One region of the Planococcus sp. BI3 genome, then DNA from elsewhere that is predicted to be linked to it. Evidence: predicted binding sites of a transcription regulator. Region 1 holds the regulator's gene; the other holds the start of a gene.
What was found. The regulator LexA, encoded in region 1, represses DNA repair genes until DNA is damaged. The targets are predictions, from matches to a motif close to CGAACATATGTTCG.

Region 1 (16,104 bases):
AAGGATCCACCCCTAGGAACGCGAGCAATACTTGAAGATGTACTAAAATATATGGATGTAAACCGTTGGGGCGTAAAAGCTCTGACGGTTTTTTCTGTTTTAATAAAAAAATGAAAGCCCATCCTGCTGAAAAAGAAAAACAGCCGAAAGTTACTAAAGAAAGAAACTTATTGGCGTGTTAATTCGACTAATTAAAAATAACGCAACACTACAACTTATTATTAGATCTATTACGCCGATTTTTGGGCTGTTAATACTGCATTGCTGATTAGTGAAGAGGAGGGATAATCATGTTCATGATTTTAACTGCAGCTGTAATTTCACTTTGGATCACGTCGCTGGTCGCTTTTGCAATATGCTACATTGGCTTTACCAAGGAAGAACGTGCTTATGAAAAAAGCCAAAGAGCGGATTCCTAATAAGCAGGACAAGCCAAAGTGAGTAAATGTGATTGTCGACGGCATGCGGAATCGTAGATATTTCGTGTCATGACAAACGCATGGGGGAATAAAGTTGTATGCGACGCCTGACTCAGGGTGGTCTAAACTCCTATTAATTTATCCTGCAATTAGTACAGTAAGCGTGATTAATAGGAGTTATAGCTCAACTGCTGTATGCTTGACCGAATGGAAACAATTCTATTTTCCATTCAAAGGGGAAGCAGTATGGTCAAAGAGAAAGAAAATGCAGTTGAATCAGTTGTCAGCCGATTCTCTTCTACAATTTTACGTTCTCATTTCGGCAAGGGACCGAAATCGGTTTACGTCAATATAGTCCATCCTTTTATTTGTATACAAATAAGGGATTTTCTATCGCCGATGGAAAAAGTGCTGCTCAGCAAAAATGAAGAACTAAAAGTGCTTGAACTTAGGGATCTGCTGATGGTTGAAATTCAAGAGGAATTCAAGAGGAATTTTTGGAAAGAAGCGAATCTTGATGTTAAAGAACTTTATGCTGATTGGAATCTGGAACGAAAATCCGGCATGATTCTGGCAGTCCTCAAAGAAGGCACCATCACCAAAGAACCTTGGCCAGAAGAAGTGGATGAAAAAGCACTCCTTAATGAAATTATTAAGGTTAGTGAAATAGGGCAAAAAGTACCCGGGTCAACTGAAGTTTTTTGGTTAAGTAATCGAACGCTTTTGATAAGGCGCATCGACATATTTACCTTGCTTGAAAAGGAACTCATTAATCAGGGGTTTGCAGAAACACTGAAACTGGCGAAAAGGCCGCTGGAGTATAAATTATTTAAGCAATCTGCGTTAGAGAAGATACTGAATCGTTCTATCAATGAAGTTTTTTTCGATTGGAGCTTCAATGAGGATAAAGGATATGCAGTTATAGCTTTACAAAAAAATGATAATAGCTAGAGCAGCTCTTCGGAGGTGCTTTTTTTTTTGAGGGGAAAATAAAATTTTAACACCTTAAACGGTTTACAGCTTTCATTTTGAGGTTATAATTAAGTGCAGCCAAGAAATTTAATAACTCATACTGAATTTTCCTTTGGAAGAACAAAAGGAGGATTTTGTGGGAGGGGATTAAATTGAGGAAAATTCAAGGACTTTCGAAACTGGTTGATTATTTAGAATCAGTAAATTATCCGTTGGCTGCAGAGCAGATTACAGATTTAATGTCGAAAAGAAAGATTCCGCACCGCAAAGCATATCAGGATACTGTGATCTTTAATTTGGAACACATAGACTGGTGGATTGCTGAGCAGCAGAAAAGATGATTATTAAATGAATATGCTTGAGTTAAGTTAAAGAAAAGGCCTCTGGTTGAGTTCTGCAAAGAATTTAACCAGAGTTTTTCTTTTTTTATGGTAACTTTATACACTTTTGTACGTCTGCTGTTATAATAATCTAAAAGCAAAGGAGAAATCTACTATGCGTTTTCTCATGATAATCATTATCTTTTTAATATTCTTTTCATTTGCTGGAATTGGAGCATATGTCGTAGGCCCGGATTTTTCGGTGGATCGCTTTGTTGCTAAAGCGACAGAAGATCTGCGGAATAATGGCCAGATGGAAAAAATAGTGGAGTATGTAGAGAATGATCCTCAAATGCTTGAATACATAGAAGAGGCCCAGATTGCGGAACAGCAGAGCCAGCCTTTGCCATTCCAAACAACTGAAGATGCTGCCGGGACAGTGATTAAAAAGGTGGGTTTAACTGACTTGGCTAAAATGAAGTCCGGAGTTGAAGATGGGACAATGTCTGCTGACGAAGTGATTCAAAAACTTGAAGAGGATTTAAATGAAGAAGAACTGCTGGCTCTTAAAGTCATTGTCTTTAAGGAATTATACAAACAGCAATAATGCTTTATATATGATAAACTGATTCACGAAGACAAAGCAAATAGATTGAAGGAGGCCATTGCATGAAATCGTTTCGAGTAGAATTTAATTTTGATCAGGGCAATACGATCGTCCACAGCGTCCAGGCTATGGATAAAGAGTCGGCATTAAGCAACATTCCTTCTAATGGCACTTATGAAATTTCCGATATGGAAACAGGCAATATTATTCGCATCACAATTAATTTGGTTAAATATATAAAAGTCAGCGAATTGTAGAAGGTTTCTTCTCAATAAGCTGCACGCAAGGTGCTGCTTATGCAGCGCTTTTTTTATGCCCGGAATTGGGAGAGGTCAATCTGATGATGGAGGGGTTTTATGAATTTTAAAGGTTCGAGTGCATATGATGAAAAAGATTTTTTGGAGAGCTTTCTGCAAAGAAGAAATCGGATTGAAAGCCCCAATAACACCATTGAAAAACCGGTGATCTATAAACTGCTCGGAGCATTTCAAAACAAGCGTGTACTGGATCTGGGATGTGGGGATGCGTTGTTTGGAAAAGAACTGTTGGAGGCTGGTGCGCTTCATTATCACGGAGTGGAAGGTTCAAAAGGGATGAGCGGGTTGGCGACAGCGAATTTAGCAGGTCTAGAGGCTCAAATCACGCTGTCTGCAATAGAATCATTCAGCTTTCCAGAAGGTGGGTATGACATCGTTGCATCTCGCTTAGCGCTGCATTATTTGCCGGAAGTGGATCAAGTGTTTCAAAACATCCATAAGTCGCTAAAGGAGAATGGGAAATTTGTTTTCAGTGTCCAGCACCCGCTGACGACTTCTTCTTTTGCAAGTAAAAAACCTGGAGAAAAGAGAGGCAGTTGGATTGTGGATGATTACTTTGAAGAAGGCGAGCGGCAGGAACCGTGGATCGACAAAATAGTGGTCAAGCATCACCGTACCATTGAAAGTTATTTTACGGCGCTCACCGAGGCGGGATTTACAGTGACGGGTCTATTAGAAGGAATGCCTGAGCGGCAATACTTCGAAGAGGAAGAGGAATACAGCAGAAGAAAAAGAATTCCGGTGATCCTGGCTTTCAGCTGCATCAAGCAGTGAGCAGCAGGTGGTTTTTACATAATGAGATTAAACAAAAAACACCTTCGATTTGGGCACTTGTGTAAAGTGGACCTTCTCGAAGGTGTTTTATAGTATTCCATTTAGTCCGGTTAATCTAAATTGTCCCGGTGTTTTTTGTTTAATGGATTTGGCGATAAACCCCAACAACTTTTCCAAGAATCGAAACCTGGTCCACGATAATAGGGTCCATTGATGAATTTTCAGGTTGCAGGCGGAAATAGTTTTCTTCACGGAAAAAACGTTTGACTGTCGCTTCGTCTTCAGCAGTCATGGCAACAACGATATCTCCGTTATTGGCGGTTTGCTGCTGTTTCACAATGACATAATCCCCGTTTAGAATTCCGGCTTCAATCATACTTTCTCCCATAATCTCCAGCATGAAGATATGATCATCTTCTGTGCCGTAGCTTTGGGGAAGAGGGAAATATTCTTCCACATTCTCAATTGCGGTGATCGGTATACCCGCGGTTACTTTACCGATTAATGGAACGTGCAATACTGGTCTTTTATCAATAAGCGCTTCATCAGTGCTGATTACTTCAATGGCTCTTGGTTTTGTAGGATCCCGGCGGATTAAGCCTTTGCTCTCGAGGCGGGCCAAATGGCCATGCACAGTCGAACTGGATGCCAGACCAACTGCCTCTCCAATTTCACGTACGGAAGGCGGATAGCCTTTCAAACGAACTTCATCTTTTATGAATGTCAGTATATCTTCTTGGCGTTTGGATACTTTTTTCAACAGTTTCACCTCATTTGAGTAATTCTACTTAATTTCTACCAATAGTATACCAACTCGGGCAATGAAATGCAAACATAGGTTCGAATTTTATTCTTGACAAAAACACCTGTTCGCCCTTATTATGAGAACATACATTCCGAACATATATTCTCAGGAGGCGATTTATTTGACGATCATCCGACAAAATTCTTATCTAATCGTATTTTTTGCTTTAATTGTGGTATTTACTTTTTATGCAATCCTGTCCCATAATACAAACAGTGCACAAATGAGCCAAGTTGAAATAGCAGAAGGCGATACACTCTGGACTTTAGCAGAATCGTTCAGTGGCACGACCCCTCATCATGAATGGATTGAAGATATTATGAAAGAGAACAATCTTTCGACTTCGAAAATTATTGCCGGGCAATCACTTAAGATTCCCAGCGACCAATTAAAATTTGCTCCTGATGAGACCATTAAATTTGCAGGTGATGCCGAATGAAGAAACATGCATTAATTTATTGCCGTGTCAGCACGACCAAAGATACGCAGGAGTCTTCCCTTGAGAGACAGGAAGAAGAACTCATGAAGTTTGCGTTTGAACAGTCCTATAAAGTAGAAGGTGTTTTTACCGATCAGCACAGCGGATATGAAATGGATCGTGATGGGCTGTTGGAGATGCTGAACAGCATCAAGACAGAAAAAGTCGATGCTGTATTTATCCAGGACGAAACACGGTTAGGCCGAGGGCATGCACGGATCGCCCTTTTGCATGTAATGAAGAAATACGGTGTAGATGTTTATACCCTATCAGATCGTGGTCCGATTGCATTAAATGATATGGATGACATGGTGCTTGAAATTTTGGCGATCGTAGAAGAATACCAGCGCAAAATTCATAATGCCAAAATAAAGCGTGGCATGATGCGCGCAGTGGAAAACGGCTACAAACCAGAGAAAAACCTAAAAGGGAAAGGCAATCCTGATGGCCGGGAACGTCTGGACCTTCCCATCGATCAAATTGTCAGCTTGAAGACCAATGGCCTGACCTTCAGTGAAATCGCTGTGACGCTTCAGGGATTCGGCTATCAGGCGAGCAAAGCGACAGTCCATCGCCGATACAAGGAGTACGAAAAACTGATGAAAGACTAAACCATTGCAGAAACCTGACTTTTTTTGTACTATATGAAAAGAAGAAAGGTGGATGTCTATGTTATCACCAGACAAATTAGGTCGTATAAATGAGCTGTCACGTAAATCGAAAACTGCAGGATTATCGAAAGAAGAGGCAACAGAGCAATCTTCTTTGCGCCAGGAGTATTTGCAGACTTTTCGTAAAACGATGCGCGGCACAATTGAAAATGTAAAAGTGATTGACCCCAATGGAAATGATGTAACTCCGGATAAGGTCAAAAATATTCGAGAGAATAAGTATTTGAATTAAATACTTATTCTCTTTTTCATTGTATTCTTTTCTATTGTTGACTAAACTAGTAATGGATTAAATTTTTTGTTTGAGAGAGGATGTTACTATGTCAACCCACGCAGATCAACTTGCAGTGACTACAATTCGTACACTTTCCATCGATGCAATCGAAAAAGCAAATTCTGGCCATCCAGGATTGCCAATGGGCGCAGCTCCAATGGCCTATACATTGTGGACGAAACATATGAACCACAACCCGAAAAACCCAGATTGGTTTAACCGTGACCGTTTTGTATTATCAGCTGGACATGGTTCTATGCTTTTATACAGCCTGCTTCATTTAAGTGGCTATGGTTTGGAAATGGACGAAATTAAAAACTTCCGCCAATGGGATTCAAAAACACCAGGACATCCGGAATATGGCCACACTACAGGCGTCGAAGCAACAACCGGACCACTTGGCCAAGGAATTGGCATGGCAGTCGGTATGGCTATGGCTGAACGTCATTTAGCGGCTACATATAATAAAGAAGGCATGAACATCGTCGATCACAACACATTCGCTTTATGCGGTGATGGAGATTTGATGGAAGGTGTTGCCGGAGAAGCTATTTCTCTTGCGGGCCATTTGAAACTGAACAAATTAGTCATTTTATATGATAGCAACGACATTTCATTGGACGGGCCACTCGGCAAAAGTTTCTCTGAAAACGTTCAAAAACGTTTTGAATCATACGGCTGGAACTACTTGCGCGTAGATGACGGCAATGTTTTGGATGATTTGTCTGCGAAAATTGCACAAGCCAAAGACTTTTCAGACAAGCCGACATTAATCGAAGTTAAAACCGTTATCGGCTACGGAGCTCCGAACAAATCCGGTAAAGCGGATGCACACGGCGCGCCACTTGGTGAAGATGAAATGAAACTGGTCAAAGAATACTATGAGTGGACTTTCGATAAAGATTTCCATGTACCTGACGAAGTTTATAAAACTTTCGAACAGGCAACTGAAGAACTTGGAGCAAAAGCTGAGTCTGAGTGGAACGAATTATATTCGCAATACGAATCAGCACATCCGGAGTTGGCAGAACAATTGCAGACGGCAATCCGTGGAGATCTTCCGGAAAACTTTGACGCTGATTTCCCGACGTATGAATTCGGCAAGAAACAAGCAACCCGTTCTTCTTCTGGAGACATGATCAATGCAATCGCTAAAACGGTTCCTTCATTTTTCGGCGGCAGTGCTGACCTTGCTGGATCCAACAAAACAAACATTAAAGGCGCGGGCGACTTTGATTCGGAACATCCTGAAGGCCGCAATATCTGGTTCGGTGTCCGTGAATTTGCGATGGGCACTGCCTTGAACGGTATGGCGCTTCACGGAGGCCTTCATGTCTTCGGTGGAACGTTCTTCGTCTTCAGTGACTATGTCCGTCCAGCAATCCGTCTGGCTGCGTTGATGGGCCTTCCTGTGACGTATGTCTTCACACATGACAGTGTAGCGGTAGGGGAAGATGGTCCGACTCATGAGCCGGTTGAACAATTGGCTTCTCTTCGTGCAATGCCGAACCTGAGCGTTGTCCGTCCTGCTGATGCCAACGAAACAAAAGCAGCGTGGCGTTTAGCATTAACAGCTAAAACAACACCGACTTTATTGGTGCTGTCACGTCAGGACTTGCCGATTTTGGAAAACAGCGCGGAACTGGCTGAAGCTGGTGTTGAAAAAGGCGCTTACGTCGTCTCACCTGTTGAAAATCCACAAGCGTTATTGTTGGCGACAGGCTCTGAAGTAAGTTTGGCTGTAGCTGCACAAAAACAATTGGCTGAAGAAGGAATTGAAGTATCTGTAGTTTCTATGCCATCTTGGGACCGTTTTGAAAAACAGGACAAGGAATACAAGCAATCCGTTATTCCGAAGACTGTCAAAAAACGTCTGGCTATAGAAGTCGGCACTTCATTCGGCTGGGATCGATATACAGGCGATGAAGGCGATATTCTGGCTATTGATCGTTTTGGTGCCAGTGCACCGGGCGAGCGCATCATGGAAGAGTTCGGTTTCACTGCTGAAAATGTAGCAAACAAAGTGAAAAACTTACTAAACGAAAAGTAAACTAGGGAATGGGAGCAATTGCTGCTCCCATTTTTTCTTGGATATTTATAGCCGAGGGGAAGAAGAAATTTTTAATGGATGAAGTTTCTCTTTATTATTTTTCTAGTTATGGTCACAAATCTTTTTTTATAGTATAATCCATTGTGGTGCACTACTTATTTACGCAACACGAAGGAGGTAACAAGAATGGATACATGGATCTGGATCGTAATCGTTATCGTGGCTTTACTCGCAGGTGTTGCACTTGGATTCTTTATCGCACGCCGATATATGATGAAATATTTGCAAGATAACCCACCAATCAATGAAGAAATGCTGCGAATCATGATGATGCAAATGGGGCAAAAACCGTCTCAAAAGAAAATCAATCAAATGATGGCTCAAATGAATAAAGCATCAACTAAACCTGGCAAACCAGCTAAAAAATAAAAGTACTCTCCGGAGTGCTTTTTTTATTTTGTCTTTTTTACTATTAGAATTCTAGGAAACGGGTATGTTGCCAGTAAGATCCTGGTTTATTGTTGCAGCTTGTATGGAAAAATTAGAGGAGGCGGACTTTATGGCTGAAAATGAAGAGCTGCTGTTTTATTTGCCGGTCATTGAAGAAGATGACAAAGAAGAAGGGAAGTTCCATCTGGAAAACGCAAACTTTAAAAAAGCTTTTCCCGTTTCATTGGATAAGATACAGGAACTGGTGAAGGATATGACCGATTACAATTTGGATACCATTGAACTTCATGTCACCGGCATTGTGAAAAGTGGACCGATTACCGAATTGTTCATTGGTGCCGAGGGACAGGCTGGCATGAAGCTGGTGCTTAACAAAAAGAAAAATCCATAAGAAAAAGCACTCCGCGGAGTGCTTTTTCTTATTTGATAAGAGATGGGACAGCTTTTGCAGAAGCCCAGTGTGTTTCTTGCTGCTTGGGTGTCAGCAAGCCGTACTTCATGAGGAATTCCGCCACGGTCTCCTCGTATTCATCAGGGTTCCTGTTGAAAGACTGTGCGTGGGCACCTTCTTCAAACAACTTCAATTCCTTGGGCCCTTGTTTTAATGCATAAAGTTCCTCGCTCATTTTCGGCAAGACAAAATCATCATTGACACTATGGATAAAAAGAACAGGTTTTTGAATGTTCTGTACGGTTTCTCTCGGTGAAACAGTCGAAATGGAATAGCCATCCCGCATTTTCATGAAAATGCTGGCAAGCCGCAGCGCCAAAGTGGTGCGCAGGGGCGTCGTCGTTTTCATGACATGGAGAATCTGTTCGTAAATGTCGGAATAGGCACAATCAGAGATATAGAAATCCGCTTTGTCTTCCATGCCGGCGTATAGAAGGGTAGTTGCAGCTCCCATCGATTCTCCGTGAATGCCGTAAAACAGATCCGCTCCGACATGCAGTTTTAAAGCCTGGACCACCGCTTTCAGGTCCATCTTTTCAAAATGCCCAAAACTGGTTGTTTTCCCGCCGGAATCGCCGTGGCGCCGATGATCGTAGACGACCGAATTAAAACCCATCCGTTCAAACAGACGGGCGTATTTAAAGGAATTGACTTTGGTTTCCGTGACGCCATGGCAGATGATGACATAGCGATTGGTCTCATGTGGTTCAAGGAAAATGGCTTTGATCGGGTAGCCATTCTCGGATTCGATCCACTGCTCGCTTTTCGGCACATTGGCGTACCACACTTCGTCATAGCGTTTTGCGGTGGTTTCCCTTTCGAGAATCAGCTGTTCATCTTTTTTCTTTACATACATCAGCCGGTTGCTGGCAATAAATCCTGCAATTGTGGCCAAAGCTGTCAGTACACTGGAAACGATTGCTGAAGTCCATATCAATCTTTTCTTCATGGTGTAGTCTCCTTATGCCTGGTTTTTGTATAGCGTGTACATGCCGGTGGTTACCGGATTCGTGACATGTGGTTCGATTTTTTCAATGGCTTGGCAAAGAAGGTCCACGTTGATTCCTGTTTGTATATCCATGCTGTGAAGCATGTTGACGACATCTTCTGTTGCGACATTGCCGGTGGCGCCAGGTGCAAACGGACAGCCTCCCAAGCCGCCTGCAGAAGCATCAAAACGGGTAACGCCTGCCTGCAGCGCTGCAGAAATATTGGCCAAGGCCATTCTGCGCGTGTCATGAAAATGGGCAGTCATCAATACGTCTGGAAATGCTTCCACCAGTTTAGCGAATAATTCATAGCTTTCCTTCGGATTTGCCATGCCGATTGTATCAGCGACACTCAATTCGTCGACTCCCCAATCCACGAACTGGCGGCACAGCGCCAAAGTTGCTTCCGGAGAAACGGCACCTTCAAAAGGACAGTAGAATGCAGTTGAAATACAGGCGCGGACAAAGACGCCCTGCTTTTTTAAGTTGAGGATCAGGGGCTTTAACGCCTCCATGCTTTCCTCTGTGGTTTTATTGATATTTTTCTTATTAAAGGTATTGGAAACACCGACAAAGACCGCAAGTGATTGTGCACCCGATTCAAGAGCAGCCTGGATGCCGCGTTCATTCGGCGTCAGGACGAACTGCCGGCCGACTTTTTTGGTTTGTGCCACTATCTCCTTGGCATCAGCCATTTGAGGCACCCATTTTGGCGACACAAAAGACGTCAATTCCATTTCCTGGATTCCGGCTCTTTGCAAAGCAGCTATAAATTGAAGTTTATCTTCGGTTTTAACAAGTTTCCCCTCGTTTTGAAGGCCATCTCGTGGCCCGACCTCGATAATCGTTGCATTTTTTGGTAAACTGAACATAGTATCCCCCCTATATTCCATTGTATCTAGGGAAGGGATAAAAGAGCAACTTACAGCTAATCAAACAAGGGGGAAAAGTTCATGTCACAGGAAATCGTTATTGTAAGCGCTGTCCGTACAGCGGTAGGTTCATTTCAAGGGTCTCTTAAAGATGTATCCGCAACCCAATTAGGGGCGATCGTCATTAAAGAGGCGATTGAACGCGCAGGCATTCAGGGAGATCAGGTTTCTGAAGTCATCATGGGGAATGTACTTCAGGCGGGCCTGGGCCAAAATCCGGCGCGGCAGGCGTCTATCCGCGCAGGGTTGCCGGAAACTGTACCGGCAATGACGATCAATAAAGTATGTGGATCCGGGTTGAAGTCCATTCAGCTGGCTTATCAGGCGATTTATGCTGGAGATGCAGACATCGTCGTGGCAGGCGGAATGGAAAACATGAGCCGGGCGCCTTATCTGATGGAGAATGCCCGCAGCGGATTCCGCATGGGAGACCAGAAAGTAGTCGACAGCATGCTGGTGGATGGTTTAACCTGTGCATTCAACGATTACCATATGGGCGTTACTGCAGAAAATTTATGTGAACGCTATGACATTACACGGGAAGAGCAGGACAAGTTCGCCGCCCGCTCACAAGCTCTCGCCACGGCAGCCATCGAGTCAGGCAGATTCAATGACGAAATTGTGCCGGTGGAAATTCCACAGCGCAAAGGAGACCCGATCGTCTTTAAAACAGATGAGTATGTTAAAAGTGATTCAACTGAAGAACGGTTAGGGAAGCTGCGTCCAGCTTTCAAAAAAGAGGGCAGTGTAACAGCAGGAAATTCTTCAGGCATCAATGACGGAGCAGCAGCGGTCGTTGTCATGTCAAAAGCGAAAGCAGATGAACTTGGCCTGACGCCGCTGGCAACAGTCGTGGCAAACGGCTGCGCCGGCGTCGATCCAGCTGTCATGGGCATCGGTCCCGTGCAAGCGGTGAAGAATGCCTTGAAGAAAGCCGGGATGTCACTTGAAGATATGGAATTGATCGAAGCGAACGAAGCATTCGCGGCGCAATCGATTGCAGTTGACCGTGAATTGAAATTCAATCATGACATCTTGAATGTCAATGGAGGAGCTATTGCAATCGGCCACCCGATCGGAGCAAGCGGTACCCGTATTTTTGTTACTTTGCTGCATGAAATGATCAAACGGGATGCTAAGACCGGTCTTGCCACCCTCTGCATCGGCGGCGGCCAGGGCATTGCAACTGTTATCAAACGTCCTTAAGGAGAGAAAATCTATGGCTAACAGAAAAGAAGAGTCCAATAGTGTGCTGCCTGAAGACATTTTGGCGAAATTGAAAGAAACCAAAAAAGAATTGCTGAAAGAAGAACAGATAAAGGAAGAAGAAAAAGAAGTGCAGCGCTTGTTCGAACGCAAAGAACGCGAGAAGAACCTGTCGTTCGCTGAATTGCTGGAGCGGCACGGAGATAAAGGCGATAAGTTTTAATTAGGCATGAACACGAAATAGCCAATCCCATTGCACAATGGGATTGGCTATTTCGCTGTTTAAAGCATTATTTTTTCTAGGGAATTTCTTGAACCAGTTTTTCGGCTGCTTTATTCTTTTGCAGCAGTGGGATGGAATCTGGATTTAAGCACAAGTGACAGAACAAAAATAACAAATGCCAATCCGGCAGAAATGGCCAGGGCTGCTTGTTCTCCAGAATGTTGGATCAGGTACGTGTAGGCAATAGGTGAAATCGCCGACAACAAGAAACCGGGCACCAGCAGCTTTCCGACAAGGGTTCCATACGTTTTATGGTCAAACAAAACGAGTGGCAATGTTCCTCTGGTAATCGTCATCAGCCCATTGCCTGCGCCGAAAAGAAAGGCAAACAGAAGAGCGGCTGCAAGAAACTGGCCACTGAGGAGCCCGATGACAAAGCCGAGAGGCAAAATCATAGAAGCGAGAATTGTTAAGGACACAGGATGCAAGCGAGCGCCGAACAAGACTTCACAGACCCGTGCCAAGGATTGTCCGATTCCCCTGAGCGTTGAAACCCAAACAGAAAGAGCAGCAGTCAATCCAAGCCCTGCTAGAAGAGTGATCATATGGGTGGACATGCCTGAGTTCAAAAAGTTTAATAAGGTGAAAATTACCGCATACAGGCTGCCGGCAATCCATTGTTCCTTGGTTGTTGTTGCTGCAGGGGATAGGGGCGGCTCAAGATCTTCAGCCGTGTTGCTCCCCTCGCCAAATCGCTCTTTAGGAAGTGACAAATGCAGCGGAAGCGTCAACAAGGCAAACAGAGCATAGATAAAAAGAGCGATCCGCCAACCGAATGTTTCAGCTAAAAAGAAGCTGATCGGAAAAAAAACGGTGGAAGCCAAACCGCCCAAAAGAGTGATCTTAGAAATGGGGCGTTTTGCATGAACGCCTCCTATGCGTGCCAAGGCGGCAAATGCTGCGTCATATAAACTCAGGCGCATAGCAAGACCCAGAACCATCCAGGCAGCATAATAAGTGCCATAAGAATGGGACAAGGCGATTCCTCCGCATCCTACGGCCAGTAAAATAGAACCTGTGGACATAACGACGCTTCCTCCGTAACGGTCAATTAATCGGCCAGTCAGTGGTGAGGTGATTGCCATAACCACCAATGCAGCTGAAAAGCCCCCGTAAACAATGGCGTCGTTCCAGCCAAGATCTTCAGCAATCCGTGCGCCGAAAGCTGCTATCAGGTAATAAGAGATCCCCCAGCACACCAGTTGGGATATGCCGAGAGAAATGACTGTGTGGCGGGTGATCATTGCTTCGCCTCCTTTCCCCAAATGGATTCGACTAATGGTTTTGCTAGGTCCATTATAATTTTTTTATAAGATTTGGTGTAGTTTTATACAAAAAAAGGAACCCACAGCTGCGGGTTCCTTTTTCTTTGGTTTATTGTGCTTCGGAATACTTTAATGCTCTGTCCATGAAGACTGCAAATTCAGCTCGTGTTACAGCAGCTTCCGGATTGAACTTTCCGCCAGTCGAACCGACTGTGATTCCAGCGGCATAAAGCGTATCGATATACGGATCAGCCCAGCCGGTTTTATTGACGTCTGGGAAGTTGTGGGAACCTTTTTCTTGAATATCGAAGGCTGTCACTAACACTTTGGCCATTTCTTGGCGAGTCAGCTTGCTGATTGGTTGGAATTGATTGTTGTAGCCTTCGAAAATTCCCGCCTGTTGAGTTGCGGTAATTTGATCATAATACATATGCGATTTCGGAACATCGATAAAAGCTTTAAACGGCAGTTCATTCTCTAATTTCAGCGCACGATTGAACATAAGAGCAACATGCTGACGCTGAATCCCGTCTCTCCACTTGAAGGTGCCATCTGTATGCCCTTGAATCACGCCTCTTGCTGCCATCCGTTCAATCTCTTCGTATGCCCAGTCAGGCTTTTCGGGTGTGACATCCGGGAATGTTGGCGTGTTTGGTACCGGATCAGGGTCAGGTGTTGGCTCTGGTTCTGGCTCTGTTGATCCCGTTGTAAATTGATAGACTGGTGATTTGTCGCTTTCGCCTGCAGCATTGGTCATATTCACATACCAGTGATACGCAGTGTTTTTGCTGAGGCCTTTCCATTCAACAGAAGCAGTGTCCCCTGATTTAAGGTCCTTGTCCTGGCCGATCAATTGATCGGTAAAGATATTAACAGCCAGATAATCTGTTTCGATCTGTCTAGGGTTTACTTTCGCTTCTACATCCGCTAAATCAAAGCTTGCTGTAAAGCTCTCTTTTGCAGGATCGAATTGTTCAAAATCTTTATCATCCAAAAATGGAGAGTACGAAACAAAGTCCAGTGTCTCATCCGTTGGATCGAATGTCAGCATCTTCAAATACCCTTGTCCGCGTTCAGGAGCTGTATTGCCTTGATGATTCGCCAAGACTTCGAGTACGTCACGCTGTGAACCATCTTCATTTTCGACTTTCTTCACACGGTAGTTCGCGCCGTGATGGTGTCCGCTGAGGACCATCTTGACGTTTTCGTTCGGCATAACAATTTCTCTGTTGACTGTACGTGCTTCAGCAGTAACGTATTGCGCCAATGAATTGATATTTTCATGCATGCCAACAATCGCATTGCGGTCAGCATGCTGCTCCAGGACTTTATTGGCCCATGCGACGGTTTCAGCTGATCCGTCTCTTCCGAACCCAAGGTAAAGCATGATGAAATCATGATCGCCAAAAGAGAACAAATCATAATGGTTTTGATTTTCGTCATTCATTGCTTCACCAAACCAAGGCTTCTCCTTAAAGCGGTCTACGCCTGCATATCTTTTGAAAATGCTATAGTCATAGGTTTTGTTAAGGGGATCGATGACGACATCGTGGTTTCCGGCAAGCACGCCATATGGGATATTGGCTTCATCCAGTCGGTCCAGATTTTCTTTGGCTACTGCCCATTGCTCCGGCTTATCAACTTGATTGACAAGATCTCCGGTATGCATCGCGTACTCATAATTTCCTTTTTTGAATTCAGCGATCATCCAGTCGGTCATAGATGTCCAAACTTCCGGAAAATCCTCTGCATAATACTGTGTATCCGTAAGCCATACCATAGAGAAGTCCTGGTCTTTGGAATCTGTCAAAGTACCGGAATCATGAACCATGGCCTGGACTTTGCCGTCCTTGACGAAACGCTCTTTGTCAATTTCTGCTGTCAGGACAATTTCCTCGTTATTAGCATTTCCTTGCATTTGACTCAAAGCTACCCAGTTGCCGGCTTTAAAATCCCATGCAGACAAATTAGCTAGCCCGCTTGCCAATGTTTTGCCTTCCCAATAAAGTTCAATCGAATTTCCCGCTGCCAAATCTTTGGATACGTCGACTTCAAAACGCTGGGAAGGGAAGCCATTGCTGCTTTTTGTAACAGCAGTGTCGTCATCATCAGCTGCCATCGCGTCTATCTGCTCGCTTGTTAACGCGGTCGATCCTGATTGAATCGGAACAGAAATCGGGTTGTCGGCTGTGTCGTTCTCAAAGCCGGAGATACCGTTGCCGTTAAAGTCGTATGTAAATCCTTTTTTGAAATCAACCGTTTTGATTCCGGCACCAGTGGAATCTTTAACGAGGGCTTCCAAGGTCGCATTCAAACCGACATCAGTCGCAGAATTGGCCGGCTTTACATTTGTCGGTGCTTCCAGACTGGTTGCTGCCAGTGGAGCCAATGAAACACTTGTGAATACTAATGCTAATGCGGCGGTAGTGGTGAAAATTTTCTTGATCATTTTTCGTCCTCCTCTGATGGGTGTTGCTTAAAATATTTAAAAATTCTCAGGTCTCCCTGAAAATGAGTACAATAGACCACTTGGATAGGGATAAATATTATTTTTGAATATAAATGGTGGATCTATTTATCTATAATACCAAAAATAAAAGAAAAAACAACTTAATTTTCCATATTTTTAGAATATTTAATAAATGATTATATGACAATTAGCTCATAGTCGCTCTGGGCAAGGATTTGTCCGTAGAAAAGCCTGATGATTTTTTTGTGGAAGTAAGGAACAGGGTTTTTGTACCTGCAGGTATCGACAGTTACAATAAATACTGATTCAATTTTTATCATTATTTAACGTGAAAGAGGCGAAGTGGATTGAAACAAGAAAAGATGATGGCA
Region 2 (16,104 bases), 1.3 Mb from region 1:
CAAGAGAAACTCGAACAATATGCTGAATTGACGGTATATGTTGGATTGAATGTTCAAAAAGGGCAATTAGTGGTCATCAATACCACGACTGATACACTTGAATTTACACGCATTGTGGTTAAAAAAGCTTACGAAGCAGGCGCGAAACGGGTACAGGTCAATTACGAAGATCCTATGCTGACGCGGACGCATTTCGAACTGGCACCCGATGAGGCATTTCAGGACTATCCGGAATGGTCCGTCGTCCAGCGCGATGAAGTGATCAACACAGGCGGTTCTTTCTTATGGATTGATGCAGAAGATCCGGATTTATTGACGGGAATTCCTGCGAAACGTCTGGCTGATTCGCAAAAGTCTGCCGGAAAAGCGTTAGAGCGTTACCGCCAAGCAGTTGGAACAGACAAAGTGGCTTGGTCGATCGTCGCGATGCCGTCGCCAAAATGGGCACAAAAAGTATTTCCCGATCTACCGGCCGAAAAACAAGTAGAGGCCTTATGGCAATCCATTTTCAAAACGGTTCGCATCGGTGAAGGAGATGCCGTGGAAGCATGGAGAAACCATATCGCTTTGTTGGAACAGCGCGCTTCCCAGTTGAATGATAAGCGATATGTGAAACTGCAATATAGCGCTCCCGGTACAGAACTGACAATCGAACTTCCCGACAAGCATATCTGGATGTCCGGCGCGTCAAAAACGCCTCAAGGCAATCCATTCATCGCCAATATGCCGACAGAGGAAGTTTACACAGTACCCTTAAAACATGGAGTGGACGGCACGGTCCGCAATACAAAGCCGCTGGTTTATCAGGGCAACGTCATTGACGGCTTTACGCTGACTTTTGAAAAAGGGAAAATTGTTTCGGCCAAAGCGGAAAAAGGGCAAGAACTTCTAAATGAAATGATCAATACGGATGAAGGCGCGGCTTATTTGGGGGAAGTGGCACTGGTGCCGCATCATTCTCCAATTTCCGATTCGAATATCCTATTCTACAATACCTTGTTTGATGAAAATGCTTCAAATCATTTAGCAATCGGCGATTCTTATCCTACCTGCTACGAAGGGGCACGTGATCTGGAGCGCAATCAATTGGCAGCGATAGGACTGAATACTTCGATTGTCCATGAAGATTTTATGATCGGCAGTGAAAATATGGACATTGACGGCATCGCAGCAGATGGTTCAAAAGAGCCTATCTTCCGAAATGGAAACTGGGCATTCTAAGAGGTGATGGAGATGAAGAAGTATTGGATTTCGGCAATGGCGGGATTTCTACTGTTCAGCGGATCGGCTTCTGCACAGGCAGAGCTCCAAATTCCTGCAGCATATGTGGCCATCGGTGATTCCTTGGCAGCAGGGCAGACGCCTGAACGCCAAATAGATGCAGGCTATGCGGATTTGATTGCTCAAGAGCTGTCGCGCAACCAGCCCGTCGCGTTCTATTCGAAAAACCTGGCGTTTCCGGGCTTTACAACGGCTGATGTTTTAGACAGCATCCAAACCGATGAAGCGAAGGAAGTTCTGGCATCCGCCAATCTTATTACCGTATCGGCAGGTGCGAATGACTTGCTGCGTCTGGTGCAGAATGATGCAGCGCAGGGATCTTTGACGTTCCAGCAAGTTCAGGCAGATTTTGCGCTCAACGAAGCAAGAAAGAATATGGATCTGGTTTTGGCCGAGCTTACAGAGCAATCTCCGGACGCAACGGTTTATGTAATGGGTTATTATTTTGCCTATCCGCATGTCCGTGACAGCCAAAAAACGGGGACCGCTAAACAGCTTGATAGACTCAATGCCATTCTTAGGCAGTCTGCAGATAAAGCAGGAGCCGTGTTTGTCTCGGTAGACAAGCCATTTGGTGGAAATGCAGTGGATAAGGTTCCGAATCCATCCGATGTCCACCCGAATGCCGCTGGCTACCAGGCGATGGCGAATGCGTTCTTCGATGAATACCAGGAAGCCTGGACGGTTGAGGATCTGGAATTGCCGGCTCCGAATCCATTGTCTTTCGAACAGATCATGGAAGCGCAGGATCAAGAGGAGCAGGAAGATCAAGAGGAGAGCGACTCTGAAGAAACCGCACAGCGTCCATCTGAAAGCAGTCCAACCGGTTACTTTGCATTAAGAGAAGCAATGCCTTATATCTAGAAAAGCGGAAGCGCCCGTGTAGCTCTGCCGGGCATAAGACAGACCAACGAAGTGGCGTTCTTTGCCACATAGCTGGGTTGGCTTATGACCCGAAGAGCTAGGCGCTTGCAACTGGACAAAGAAAAGCGGAAGCAGCCGTTAAGCCCCGACAAGCGCAAGTTCCCGTGAAATATAAGCTAATTTCTTAATCCATAAAAAAACGTTCCGGCATACAGATGCCGGAACGTTTTTATTTTAGCGTTTTTTCCCACGCGTAGTAGGTTGTTTTGTAGAAGCTGGTTGTCCAGCCTTGCCTTGTTTTCTTTTATTCAATACTTTGCGGATGATCGGGTATGCGATGGGGCCATATTTTATCGCAGATTTCAATAGTCTTCCAATTGCCATTTAAATCTCTCCATTCATGAGGGTAGTTATTGTTGCTTTCCCGATTTTTGCAGAATGCAAACCTGTTTAAGCAGATTGTGCATGAGCTAAAAGGATATCCTTGTATGCATGGACACTTGAAATCGTTACATATTCAGCGTTGCCATGCCAGTCATCGCCGCTCGGGCCGAATTCTATGGCTCCTTCACCGCCGGTCACTGCTGCATAATAGCGCGTATCTGCCGCGCCATGTTGGCCGAATAAAACAGGTTCCTGATCAGTGGTATCTAGAATCGCCTTTTGGAGGCTTTGGATATACGGATTTTCTTTTGTTGTTGTCAGGGCCGGAGTGGATCCTGATGCTTTATAGTCCATATCGACATTCAACTTATCAGCCAATTCCACTAGTTGGCGGACGATTTCATCTTTATCCTGTCCCGGCATAAAGCGGATATCGTAGGACATTTCGCAAATTTCAGGAACAACGTTATAGCGGTCTCCTGCTTTAATGATGGGCAGGTTGACAGAAGGCTGCTCGTAATATTCCGTTGATTCTTTCCGGAAAGGCAGATCTGCGATAGCCATATGGAACTTCATCGCGGATTCGATGGCGTTGATGCCTTCCCAAGGCCGGCTGCCGTGGGCAGGTTTGCCCTTGAACGTCATATCCATCCGCAGGATGCCTTTGGATTGCAGTCCGACTTTTAATCCGGTAGGTTCGCCGCAAATGACGAAGTCGCCATGGAAGCCTTGTTCAACCAGCCACTTGGATGTATTGCGCCCACCAATTTCTTCATCGGTAACGATATGCAGCTGCACGGTTCGTTCTAAGCTGGAGCTGTCCAACTCGATAAAGGCCTGCATCATCGCCGCAACACCGGCTTTCATGTCAGCAGCGCCGCGGCCATAGATCCGGTCCTGTTCCTCGACTGGCACAAATTGTTCCTTGTGGCCTGGAACGACGTCGACATGTCCATTCCAAATAATCGTCTCTGTGCCTTGCCCTTTAGCTGCGGTCAGCATCAGATAGCCTTTATTGTCATGGACAGTGACGGTTTCGCCTTTTTCCTTTAACCAATCGGCACAAAAAAGAAGAGCTTCATTGGCTCCTTCCTTGGTATCACTTTGGATTTTAATCATTTCTTTTAACAACTCAATCATATTTTCGGCTAGCCCAGAATCTCGGCTGCCTCCACCACCTTTCAACTAACTTTATTATTCACTTCTTTACCCTTTCTGGCTATCTTAAAACAGCCTTGCATAAAAGAGAAGCCTTGTGTACAATACAGGTGATTGATAAATATCTGTATACACCACAAGGGGAGCTTTTGCTGAGAGTGAACATCTGTTCTTACCCTTTGAACCTGTAAGTTAATACTTGCGCAGGGATGTGGATGGAAACCGGCCTTTACAACGGCGCCAGGCTCTGTCCTGGCGTCGTTTTTTATATGGTTTTATTCACGGCCCTTCTGGTGATGTGCATAACACATTGAAGGAGGAAGTCATGAGAAATAAAAAAGTATTGTTAATGATGGAAATTGCTATTTTCGCAGCTCTTGGATTTGTATTGGACTTTATCTCGTTCCGCATGCCTCAAGGCGGTTCAGTCAGCCTGGTGATGATTCCGATTGTCTTGATCGCTTTTAGAAGAGGCGTCGGTGCCGGAGTGCTGACTGGAATTCTGGTCGGGCTGCTGCAGATTGTGTCCGGGTTTATCTCGGTGGCACCTTTGTCGTTCGGTTTCGTCGTCATGCAGGTCATATTGGATTATCTTCTGGCATATGGAGTCGTAGGGCTTGCGGGTATCATGCGTACAAAATACCTGCAGTATGCACATGCCAAGCTGACTGGGAAGATGCTGACAGCTATCGTAATGGGAGTGCTGATTGCTTCTGTACTGCGCTATCTCGTGCATGTCATTACAGGCATCCTGTTCTTCGGCATGTTTGCGGAAGGCAATGTGGTCATCTACTCGGCGGTCTACAATGCCACGTATATGATTCCGGTGTTCCTGCTCGCTGCCTTTGTCTGTGCTGCGCTTTTTGCGGCGGCACCGAAATTGGTGGATGCGGAAGCTTGAAATTCAGAAGGCTGTCCCTGGACAGCCTTCTTTTTTATGATCAGTTTTTCGGATTTGTTGAAACGGGTCAGGAGCCTGTGGTTTGATTTTGTGGTATAATTCTTGAATAGAAAATCTTGAAAGAAGGTTCATTGATGATAGCAACTACTGAACAAGATATTGAAATGTTAAAAAAAGCCGGCCAAATGGTGGCTGAAATTCGGGAAGCGATGAAAGCAGCTACCAAAGCTGGAGTCACTACGAAAGAAATCGACGAATTGGGCGGCAAATTGTTCGAAGAGCTGGGCGGCGTTTCCGGCCCTAAATCAGAATACGATTTTCCTGGATTCACCTGCATCAGCGTCAATGAAGAAGTGGCGCACGGCATTCCGGGCGATCGCGTAATCAAGGACGGGGATATCGTCAATATCGACGTTTCTGGCTCATACGAAGGATTTTTCTCGGATACCGGCATTTCCTTTGTGGTAGGCGAAGGGCATGCGGACAAGGAAAAAATCTGTGAAGCGGCAGCTTCGGCCTTTGACCGTGCGATGACAAAAGTCAAAGCCGGTGCGAAACTCAATCAAATCGGCAAGGCAGTCGAACGTGAAGCGAAAGACCAGGGCTTGTTTGTCATTAAAAATCTGACTGGCCATGGCATCGGCAAATCGCTGCACGAAGCTCCTCAGCACATCCTGAATTATTATGATGCATGGGAGACGACCATCCTGAAAGAAGGCATGGTGCTGGCAGTAGAGCCGTTTATCTCACAAAAGGCCGAGCACATCATAGAATCGGGAGATGGCTGGACATTCATCACGCCAGATCAGTCATTGGTGGCGCAAATCGAGCATACTGTACTTGTTACCAAAGGCGAACCGATCCTGTTGACCAAACTGAATAAATAATGATTTTTTAAAAATTTCCAAGGATCCGGATCATTTGCCGGATCCTTTTTATTATTCAGTTTGTAATCAAAGTCTGGCAATAAAAAAACTGTGGACGAGCTCGTCAGAAACGAGTTGTCCACAGTTTTACTGAACTGCCGGAGCAGTTCTTTTTTTAATCAGCAGAATACCGGTTAAAATGACGCCGCTCAGGAAAAGGGCAGCCGTTGTCACCAGCATTTCATCTGTTCCGTGCTTAACAGCAATTCCGATGAATGCCCAAATGAAGACCAAAGCAAAGGGGATGTCCGCATGATGGAAGCGGATGTGCAAAGCAAGTGCAGTCGCGACTGTCAGCATGATCACCGTCCATAGCTGGTCACTGAGTCCCCAGCCGCTCCAATTATAATAAGTCAGGACAAAACTGATGTTGGCGATGGTTGCGACACTGATCCAACCCATGTTAACTGAAATCGGCAGCCGTTCAGTAATCTTTCTATCTGAATTGCTGTATTGCAGATAAAGGGCGATCAATGCCACCAGGTAGCCGAGCATTGCAACGATTGACCAGGCAAAGAATTCATAATGCCACAAAAGAAGCCAAGTGATATTGAAAAGGCAGCTTAAAATGAAAAATAAGGCAATCTTGGATGAGGGAGTTTCTCCCTTTCTTAACCGCACCCAGAAAGCGATGATCCAAACAGCCAATAAAAGATAGATGATGGACCAAATTGAAAATACATAACCGGCTGGCGTAAACAGGACCAGAAGCCGATTGGATATTTCGCCTGTGGTTTGGCCATTCAGCGGCAAGGTGTTTGCTAAAGTATTCATGACAATCACAGCAATGAAAGCAATTGTCATAAGCAAAATACGAATCATACGAAATCCCTCCTTCTTTTCAGTATAACGGTAGCCGTTTCAATCAACAATTATCCGTTTCCAAAAAATCTCCAAAAAATGGCGATAAGGTGAAGTGTTATACAAGGAAGTGGAATATTGTTCCGGTTCAAGAAAGAAAAATGATATACTAATAAGTGTTTTTAGAAAATTAAGTTTACCAGGGGGCAATATCATGACGGTTAAATTTTCGGAAATTTGGGATTTGGAGACACTATTTCCAGGAGGCAGCGAATCACAGGAGCTGCGCCTGCATATGGACGAGGCAGTAACGAAGCTTTCTCAATTTGAAGAGCTGGTCCATAAATTTAAAGTACCGGCTGCAAAAGAAGATGCCCTAAAAGTGGCTGGCTTGCTTGAACAGATGAGCCATATAATGCGGCATCTGAGCCAATCAGGTGCATTTATCGGCTGTCTGATGGCCCAGAACACCCAGGATAAAAAAGCAGGCATTTTGGAAAGCGAAGCTTCCTCACTATCTGCCCGTTTCCAAAACTCTTTTCAGAAAATCCAGCAGGACCTGTCGAAGACTGAAGAAGGTGTATGGGCAGAGCTGCTGAACGAAGAGCCGTTGCGTGAATTCACATTTGTGTTGAATGAATGGCGTGAAGAAGCGAAGATGCTGCTTTCTGAAAAAGAGGAAAACCTGATCACTGCGTTAAGCATCGATGGTTATCATAGCTGGAGCCAATTGTACGATATGCTGGTCGGAGAAATCAGCGTGACGGTCACTGTAGACGGCGAGTCAAAAGTGCTGTCGGTTGGGCAAGCGAATAACTTGAGCTCCCATAAAGATGCAATGGTCCGTAAGGAATCCTATGAAAAATTGGAAGAGGCATGGACAGATAAAGAAGAGTTTTTTGCAAAAACCTTGAACTCTATAGCTGGATTCCGTCTGGAAACCTATAAAAAGCGCGGATGGGACAATCCATTGCAGGAACCGTTGCATATCAACCGCATGAAACAGGAAACATTGGACGCCATGTGGGGGGCTATCAGCAAAAATAAGCAGCCATTCGTCGATTATTTGGATCAAAAAGGAAAACTGCTCGGCAAAGACGGACTGGATTGGTATGACGTGGATGCGCCGGTAACGGAAAGCACCCAGCAGTTTAGCTACCAGCAAGGAGCGGAATTCATTCTCCAGCAATTCGGGAAATTCGGTCCGGAATTGGAGCAGTTTGCCCAGCAGGCATTCGAAAAAGGCTGGATCGAAGCAGAAGACCGTCCGAATAAACGGCCAGGTGGATTTTGTACCGGTTTGCCGTTGAGCGAGGAGTCGCGTATTTTCATGACTTACAGCGGATCGATGTCCAATGTGGCGACTTTGGCACACGAACTCGGGCATGCGTTCCATACCTATGCGCTGCGTCCAGTCCATTCGTTGAACCGGTCATACGCGATGAATGTGGCAGAAACCGCATCTACCTTCGCTGAAATGATTGTGGCGGATGCAGCGGTGAAAAATGCGCAGTCCAAAGAAGAGAAAATCGCTTTGTTGGAAGATAAAGTCCAACGCAGTGTGGCGTTCTTTATGAATATCCATTCGCGTTTCCTTTTTGAAACCCGTTTCTATGAAGAGCGTAAAAACGGTGTCGTTCCGGCAAGCCGATTAAACGAATTGATGGAACAGGCGCAAATAGAAGGATTCGCAGGCGGATTGGCTTCGACGCATCCGCATTTCTGGGCATCCAAGCTGCATTTTTATATCACCTATGTGCCATTTTACAATTTCCCGTATACCTTCGGTTATTTGTTCTCTTTGAGCGTGTATGCAAAAGCGTTGGAGGAAGGAACAGGCTTTGAAGAAAAATATATGGCTTTGCTTCGGGATACAGCAGTGATGTCAGCAGAAGACTTGGCAATGAAGCATTTGGGCGAAGATATTACACAACAGGCGTTCTGGGAAAAAGGAATCGCTTTATGTGTCCAGGATGCCAAGGAATTTATTTCGCTGACATCTGCTGAGGTATGATATGAACTTGCTTTTCGAGGGACAGACCTGTTACCTGCGCAGCTTGGCGATTGAAGATGCAGAAGAAATGATGCAATTGCTGCTGCGAAACCGGGATTATTGGTCTGTGTACGAACCACGGCACCGGGACAGTTATTTTTCAGCAGCCGTTCAGCGTGAAAAAATTCGGGAGTCGATTTACCAGGCGAGGGAAAACCGGGAATACAGCGTGGGGATCTTTGAACATGACACCAATAAGCTGATAGGCCATATTTCCGTCTACAGTGTGAAACGGATGCCATTTTTAAGCGCTTTGGTCGGTTACTCGATCGATGAGGTCTATGTCGGCAAGGGCATTGCTACGGAAGCGGTAAGGCTGATGATCACATTCGGGTTTGAACAGCTCCGGCTCCACCGGATCGAAGCTTATGTCTCTCCGGAGAATGTCGGATCCATCCGGGTATTGGAGAAGACCGGATTTCGCCAGGAAGGTTTGCTGAAAGAGTTTCTTTACATCAATGGCGAATGGAAAGACCATTATTACTATGCCATGATTGAAGACGAGTTTTGAAAGGGCAAGGCCACCTATAAAAAATGGTGGAAAGAAATGCAACGCTGGTTTGAAACGTGAATAAAAGCAGAGGAAGGTGCGTAAATATGAATACAGACAAACTGTTCTCTTATCATAAATGGGCGACACTGGCCTGCTTAGAACATGTTCAAACCTTTGGCGAAGAGCTTTACCAAAGGGAAGGGGCAAATTCATTTGCTTCAATCAAGGAAACAATTGCTCATGTCATCGGAGTGGAAAAGTTGTGGCTGCTTCGAATGAATGGCGTAGCAAAGCCTGCGTTTGAACATTTCGATGTGGCGACAACAGAAAAGGCAATTGAAGCTTTTATGCTGTTGCATGCTGAAATGGAATTATACTTCGCTTCTTTGTCCCCACAACAATGGCAGGAGACACTCGATTACCAAAATATGCGGGGCGATGGTTTTTCAACGTCTCGTGAAGAGATGCTGTTCACCTTTGTCAATCACGGCAGCTACCATAGAGGGCAAATTACGTCTTTCCTCCGTCAATTCGGCAAAGAGGGGATACCGCTCGATTATATCTATTTCCAAAAACAAAACCGCTGAGAATTTCTCAGCGGTTTTCGTTTCCATTGATGACAACATCAAGCTTTCCTGTGGTTGGGTCGATGACCAGGCCATGGACAGGAACAGTAGGGTCCAGCAACGGATGGTGGCGGACCATATTGACACTGTGCGCAACACTTTCTTCCACATTATCAAAGCCGCGGAGCCAGCCTTCCAGATCAACTCCGGAATACTCCATCATCTCGATGGTCTTCTCGTCCACACCGCGTTTTTTCATCTTCTCAAGCATCTCATGAGGTTTAATGGAAGACATCCCACAGTCATGGTGTCCGATAATATAAATTTCGTCTGCATTCAACTCATAGACAGCGACAAGCAAACTCCGCATGATGCCGCCGAATGGGTGGTTGATGACAGCCCCTGCGCTCTTGACGATTTTGATATCGCCATTTTTAAAATTCATCGCTTTTGGCAGCATTTCAAAAAGACGTGTATCCATACATGTCAGAATGACAACTTTTTTGTCAGGAAATTTGGTGGTGATAAATTCCTCGTAACGCTTTTCCTTCACAAAATCTTCGTTATACTCCAAAATTTCATCTAATAAAGCCATTTATGCTTCCCCCTCATCAACTGATACCATTTAAGTTTAATCTAAATTTCTGAAAAATACGAATTGAAACAAATGAAGTACAGAAAATTAGTAATAAAGTCATTCCGTGTCCTTGCTAAGATAATAAGCGCTTGCCTTTTATAGAACAAGGAGTAGGGAAAGCGACATAGATTCTTTCGTGAATTTTGGGGATTTAAAAAACTGAAGACAGCCCCGATTGTTTCGAGTTATCTTCAGTTCTTCTGTTTGGGGCTTGTGGTTTTCGGTGTTGTCCAGCTGCAGTGCCCAGCTCTTCGGGATGTAAGCCGATCTGGCTGTGCGGCTGAAAACATGCCGCTTCGCCAGCTCATCTTACACCTGTCAGAGCTGAACGGGCACTTCCGCTTTTCGGTGTTGTCCAGCTGCAGCAGCCAGCCCCTCGAGTCGCTTCAGCCTGACCAGCAATGGCAACGAACGCCATTACCGGTCAGGCTTCCAGCGCTTGTCGGGGCTAAACGGCTGCTTCCGCTTTTCGGTTCACCTCGACATTTTCTCTAACTGTTTGATCATGCCGAGAGACAAGCCAGTGCCAATGGCGACAGACTCGAGCGGCTGAGGTGCGATATGGACAGGGACCGAAATTTCTTTTGACAGCCATTCCTGCATGCCTTTCAGCAAGGCGCCGCCTCCTGAGATGACGACACCCTGGTCGACCATGTCTCCGGACAATTCAGCCGGGCAATTTTCCAAAGTCGCGCGGATGCATTCCAAAATCGCGGATAAGGATTCTTTTAGCGCTTCCTGTGTCTCAAGGGAACTCAACGAGATGGTTTTCGGCAAGCCGGTCATGATGTCGCGGCCGCGGATTTCCATGTTCTCGACTTCGTGGGGAACAGGGGCATAGCCGATTTCCTTTTTGATGTTTTCTGCGGTGCGCTCGCCAATCAGAACATTATACTGTTTGCGGACGTAATGAATGATATCTTCGTCCATACGGTCGCCTGCTACTTTGACCGTATTTGAAGACACCACTCCGCCAAAGGAAATAATGCCGACTTCCGTGGTGCCTCCGCCAATGTCCACAATGACGCTGGCGACCGGTTCACTGATCGGCAGGTCTGCTCCAATAGCTGCCGCCACAGTTTCTTCGATCAGGTGAACAGTCTTCGCGCCGCTCTGCTTTACCGCATCGTGAATCGCGCGGCGTTCAACTGTTGTGGCTCCAGAAGGTGTGCAAACCATAACATTGGGCTTGCGAAATGCGCTTCCGAGCTGTTTTGCTGCTCGTTGCATAATGATTTTCAACAGGTCCCGGGTAACATCGAAATCTGCAATGACGCCGTCTTTTAAGGGGCGGATGACCAGGATGGAATCTGGAGCTTTGCCGAGCATCGCTTTTGCTTCATCACCAATGGCCAGGACAGCCCGTGTTTTTGCATCCAAGGCCACCACTGATGGTTCGTTTATAATGATGCCTTTTGATTTTGTATAAACCAATATATTTGCAGTTCCTAAATCGATACCAATATCTATTGCAGAAAACATACGTGAATTCCTCCTATGTAAAGACGCTGACTAGTTCGGATTTTACCATTATAGAACAGTGAGCGAAAGAGCCGAAGGGACCTAAAGTACAAGAGAAATGGATAAAACATTTATTTTTGGTCCGGCTTATAGAACTGAAAATAAAAAACCGGCTTCAATGAAGAAGCCGGTCTTTTATGGTTTAGTATTTTTCTTTAGGCATTGGATCTACATGTTCTGCATCGTGCGTATGCAGCTCTTTCCCTAGGAAATGGAGAAGGGTGAAGAAAAACATGAAAATTACGACCATAAAGCCAAGTGTAACAGTAACGCCATAAATCATAATGATAACTCCTCTCTAAACTGTAATTATCAATTTTAAGTATACATGATTTTGAAGCAAAAAATAAGTGTCGAATTATCGATACTTAGAATGCCCAGTTGCCGCCGCGGAAAATCGGTTCACGCGTGCCATCTTCCAAGATGCCATCGATGTCCATTTCCGAAGAGCCCACCATGAAGTCTACATGCGTGATGCTTTGGTTCAAGCCATTCTTCAAGAGCTCTTCTTGAGACATGGTCTTGCCGCCTTCGATACAAAATGCGTAAGCGCTTCCGATAGCAAAGTGGTTTGAGGCATTTTCGTCGAACAGGGTATTGTAGAACAAAATATTTGAATCGGAAATCGGCGATTTATGAGGCACTAATGCCACTTCACCCAGGAAATGTGAACCTTCATCTGTTGCGACCAGTTGCTTCAGGACTTCTTCGCCTTGGGCCGCTGTCACTTCGATGATTTTCCCGTCCTTGAATGTCACTTTAAAGTCATCGATGATGTTGCCGCCATAACTTAATGGTTTCGTGCTTGAAACATAGCCATTCACACCTGTTTTATGAGGAACGGTGAAAACTTCTTCAGTCGGCATATTCGCCATGAAAGCATCGCCTTTTTCATTGATCGATCCGGCCCCGCACCATAAATGGCCATCTGGAAGAGCGACTTCCAGGTCAGTTTTTGGTGACGTGTAATGCAGTTTCGCATACTTTTTGCCGTTCAGGTAATCAACTTTCGTGTGAAGCAAGCCGTCGTGTTCAGTCCATGCTTCAATCGGCTGGTCCAGGTCTGCGCGTACTGCTTTGAAAATCGCATCCCATAATGTATCTATTTGTTGGCCTGCCGGCACGTCCGGGAATACTTTAGCCGCCCATTTTTCAGAAGGAGCGGCGATGACCGTCCAGCTGATTTTATCGGATTGGACGTATTGGCGATACTTGCTCAACGCCTGGCCAGTCGCTTTTTGTGAAGCGGCAATGCGTTTCGAGTCGATTCCAGATAATAGGTCAGGGCTTTGTGACACGACGCTGATGAAAGCAGCGCCTTGTTCTGCCAATTGCTCGCGTTCCTGTACTTTCCAGGCAGGGTAGTCAGAAAACGAGTCTTCTGGCGCTAATTCAAAACGCAGTCGTGAAACGGCATCGTCATTCCAGTCGACATAGACTTGCTTAGCCCCTGTCTCATAAGCCTTTTGTGTAATCAAACGGACCAATGGTGCAGCCTCGATGGCAGCAGCAATGTAAAGCTGCTGTCCAGGTTGAATATTTACCCCCACTTTTACAGCCAGTTCAGCGTAGCGGGTTAATTTTTCGTTAAAAGATGTCAATTGAATCTCTCCTCTCATCTCTTCTATAGTAGCAATTTTCAGTCATAGCCTGCAATGATTTATAACGATATTCGAAATATTATTTTCCTTGCTTTTATTGTTATAAAAGTTTATGATTTAAACAAATGTTTGAACGGAGGTGTTTGCATGAACCAAAAAGAAGTGGAAGTACTGGAATTGATCCGTCGAAATCCATATTTGTCCCAGCAGGAAATGGCGGAACGGTTGAATATGTCCAGGCCATCGCTGGCCAATTTTATTTCCAATCTGATGCGCCAAGGAAAAATTTTAGGGCGCGCTTATGTGCTGCCGGAAGAAAAAACAGTTGTTTGCATCGGTGGCGCCAATGTCGACCGGAAGTTCCTGATGGATCGTCCGGCGCAGATGGGCACCTCCAATCCGGCGTCTGTTTCCGGGAGCGTCGGTGGAGTTGCCAGGAACGTTGCCGAAAATTTAGGGCGGCTCGGCCATTCAGTCAAGCTGCTGTCGATTGTCGGCAACGATCCCGAGTGGAACCTGATTGAAGCGGCTTCGAGTTCCTTCATGTCGACTGAATTGACAAAAGTTGTTGATGGCCTTTCGACAGGAACCTATACAGCGATTTTAGAACCGGATGGTGAGATGCTGCTGGCGATGGCTGATATGAAAATTTACGATTCCCTGACGCCAGATCTCGTCTCTAAAAATGACAGTACGTTATTGTCAGCTGCTTTTCTCGTCATCGATTTGAACTGTCCGCTGGAAACGGTGGAATATGTTCGGCAATTGGCTCTCGCCAATAAAATACCACTGGCGGTTATCCCGGTATCCGCGCCGAAAATGGATCGGTTAAGCAAAGACTTGACCGGAATCAGCTGGCTGATCCTGAATCGGGATGAAGCAAGCAAGTATCTTCAAATGCCCATTGATTCAATAGAAGACTGGCATCAGGCAGCACAACGCCTTTTGGACCAGGGAGCTGAAGCGGTGGTCATCACCAGTGGAAAAGAAGGGGCGATAGCCGGTAATTCTGCCGGCATCCGCCATTACCATTCTATGCAAGTCGACCATGTGGCCGATGTAACGGGTGCAGGCGATGCGTTTTCCAGTGCCCTTGTCCACAGCGTCATGGATGGGCAGGAATTTGAATCCGTCATCCATTCAGGCATGGTCAATGCAGCAAAAACCCTGGAAAGCAATGCGACTGTCCGCCATGAATTGACAGCAGTCCAACTACAAAAAGAACTGGAGGAATTACAATGACATCAATGATTTCCTATTCAACTGAAGTACAGCAGGCACTAGAGGGCAAAAAACCGATCGTGGCACTTGAGTCGACCATCATTTCGCACGGCATGCCGTATCCGCAGAATGTTGAAACGGCTCGTATGGTGGAGCAGATTATCCGTGACAATGGAGCAGTGCCGGCAACGATTGCCATTATGGACGGCAAGATCAAAATTGGATTGTCTGAAGAAGAATTGGAATTGCTTGGCAACAGCCCAGGCGTTTCCAAAGTATCAAGAAGAGATATCGGCCAATTGATCGCCACCAAAAAAATCGGTGCTACAACCGTCGCAGCGACGATGATCTGTGCAGAGCTTGCAGGCATCCGTGTTTTCGCTACAGGCGGCATCGGCGGGGTGCACAGAGGCGCTGAGACGACGATGGATATCTCAGCAGATTTGGAAGAACTTTCGAACACCGGAGTTGCTGTTGTTTGCGCGGGTGCAAAATCGATTTTGGACATCAACCTGACATTGGAATACCTGGAGACAAAAGGTGTACCGGTAATTGGCTACCAAACAGATGTAATGCCTGCTTTTTATACCCGCTCAAGTGGTTTTGAGCTGACATTCCGCAGCAACGATGCAGATGAACTGGCTCAAGTCCTGAAAGCGAAATGGGATTTGGGAATCAAAGGCGGAGCAGTCATCGCCAATCCGATTCCTGCAGAGCATGCACTCGAAGAGTCTTTCATCAACGGCATCATCGCCCAGGCGATGGCTGAAGCAAAAGAAAATGGCATTTCCGGTAAAGAAGTGACACCTTTCCTATTAGGAAAAGTTAAAGAGTTAACAGAAGGAAAAAGCTTGGTCGCGAATATCGAACTCGTTAAGCACAACGCAAAAGTAGGAGCCGAGCTCGCTGTAGCTTATAACAAACTTTAAGTACAAATTGTGAAAAGAAGCCCATTCGTGGGCTTCTTTTTTTGTTGGAGAGGTTTAATGGGTTTTCAGTCTCCTAAAGGTAGGGTAAGGAGAAACAAGGGGTGAAGCAGATGAAAACTGACGTATTCATCGGTGGGGGTGGAATCGGTGGATTGACGCTCGCATTGAAATTGGTGCAGCGTGGAATCGATGTGGTTCTCGCCGAACGGATGGCTGCCAAAGCACCTACCTATAAGGGAGAGCTCCTGCAGCCAAAAAGTATGCAGATATTTGACGGTCTTGGCATATACAAAAAAATATGTGACCGCTCAAATGAAATTAAAGTTTTGGATATGCTCGAACTTTCGAGCTCTCTGCAAGTGAAAGACCAATCATTCATGGATTACAGTGTGCTGCCGGGCAAATACAATGCGGCGTATATGATGCACCACGAAGAACTGAAGTCCGTCATTCTAAAAGCGGCCAGCGAATACGAAAATTTCCATTACCTGAAAGGGACTGCCTGCAAAGGCTATGGAGAAAAAACCGCTTTGCTTCAAAAAGGAACAGAGAAATTTGAAGTGGAAGCGGATTTTTTCTTTGGGGCCGAAGGGCGCTCCTCCGTTACACGAAAAGCAATGGAAATTGAAGTCAAGCAAACCACCTACAATCATCATTTTCTGACGGTCACATTTCCGCGTGCTGAAGACTTCACGGACGGCAAAATCATCTCCACCTACAACCGCTTCCTTGGCCTTTTCCCGTTGCCTGATAGCCAGGTCCGAAGCG

Region 2: a site for LexA is predicted at 13,305-13,318, ahead of AC1MEO_RS07900 (carbohydrate kinase). Genes of this name have one in related genera too.

What each region holds. Positions count from the first base shown of each region.
Region 1 covers NZ_CM155266.1:281,350-297,453, forward strand. Annotated here, with positions in the region: gene AC1MEO_RS01405 (hypothetical protein) at 291-419, shown strand; gene AC1MEO_RS01410 (Na-translocating system protein MpsC family protein) at 666-1,370, shown strand; gene AC1MEO_RS01415 (hypothetical protein) at 1,544-1,732, shown strand; gene AC1MEO_RS01420 (hypothetical protein) at 1,887-2,318, shown strand; gene AC1MEO_RS01425 (hypothetical protein) at 2,381-2,575, shown strand; gene AC1MEO_RS01430 (class I SAM-dependent DNA methyltransferase) at 2,675-3,409, shown strand; gene lexA (transcriptional repressor LexA) at 3,549-4,169, opposite strand; gene yneA (cell division suppressor protein YneA) at 4,336-4,653, shown strand; gene AC1MEO_RS01445 (YneB family resolvase-like protein) at 4,650-5,303, shown strand; gene AC1MEO_RS01450 (DUF896 domain-containing protein) at 5,362-5,595, shown strand; gene tkt (transketolase) at 5,684-7,687, shown strand; gene AC1MEO_RS01460 (YneF family protein) at 7,874-8,116, shown strand; gene AC1MEO_RS01465 (hypothetical protein) at 8,247-8,528, shown strand; gene AC1MEO_RS01470 (alpha/beta hydrolase) at 8,557-9,537, opposite strand; gene AC1MEO_RS01475 (hydroxymethylglutaryl-CoA lyase) at 9,550-10,449, opposite strand; gene AC1MEO_RS01480 (acetyl-CoA C-acetyltransferase) at 10,531-11,715, shown strand; gene AC1MEO_RS01485 (DUF3886 domain-containing protein) at 11,729-11,938, shown strand; gene AC1MEO_RS01490 (MFS transporter) at 12,049-13,242, opposite strand; gene AC1MEO_RS01495 (S-layer homology domain-containing protein) at 13,373-15,712, opposite strand; gene AC1MEO_RS01500 (zinc-binding alcohol dehydrogenase family protein) at 16,081-16,104, shown strand, end outside.
Region 2 covers NZ_CM155266.1:1,541,562-1,557,665, reverse strand. Annotated here, with positions in the region: gene AC1MEO_RS07970 (aminopeptidase) at 1-1,221, shown strand, start outside; gene AC1MEO_RS07965 (SGNH/GDSL hydrolase family protein) at 1,234-2,145, shown strand; gene AC1MEO_RS07960 (hypothetical protein) at 2,380-2,529, opposite strand; gene AC1MEO_RS07955 (M20 family metallopeptidase) at 2,596-3,669, opposite strand; TPP riboswitch at 3,817-3,914, shown strand; gene thiT (energy-coupled thiamine transporter ThiT) at 4,013-4,588, shown strand; gene map (type I methionyl aminopeptidase) at 4,723-5,475, shown strand; gene AC1MEO_RS07940 (TspO/MBR family protein) at 5,602-6,336, opposite strand; gene AC1MEO_RS07935 (M3 family oligoendopeptidase) at 6,530-8,329, shown strand; gene AC1MEO_RS07930 (GNAT family N-acetyltransferase) at 8,331-8,879, shown strand; gene AC1MEO_RS07925 (DinB family protein) at 8,966-9,448, shown strand; gene AC1MEO_RS07920 (beta-class carbonic anhydrase) at 9,456-10,022, opposite strand; gene mreBH (rod-share determining protein MreBH) at 10,539-11,546, opposite strand; gene AC1MEO_RS07910 (hypothetical protein) at 11,728-11,868, opposite strand; gene AC1MEO_RS07905 (aminopeptidase) at 11,954-13,186, opposite strand; gene AC1MEO_RS07900 (carbohydrate kinase) at 13,334-14,428, shown strand; gene AC1MEO_RS07895 (pseudouridine-5'-phosphate glycosidase) at 14,425-15,336, shown strand; gene AC1MEO_RS07890 (FAD-dependent oxidoreductase) at 15,447-16,104, shown strand, end outside.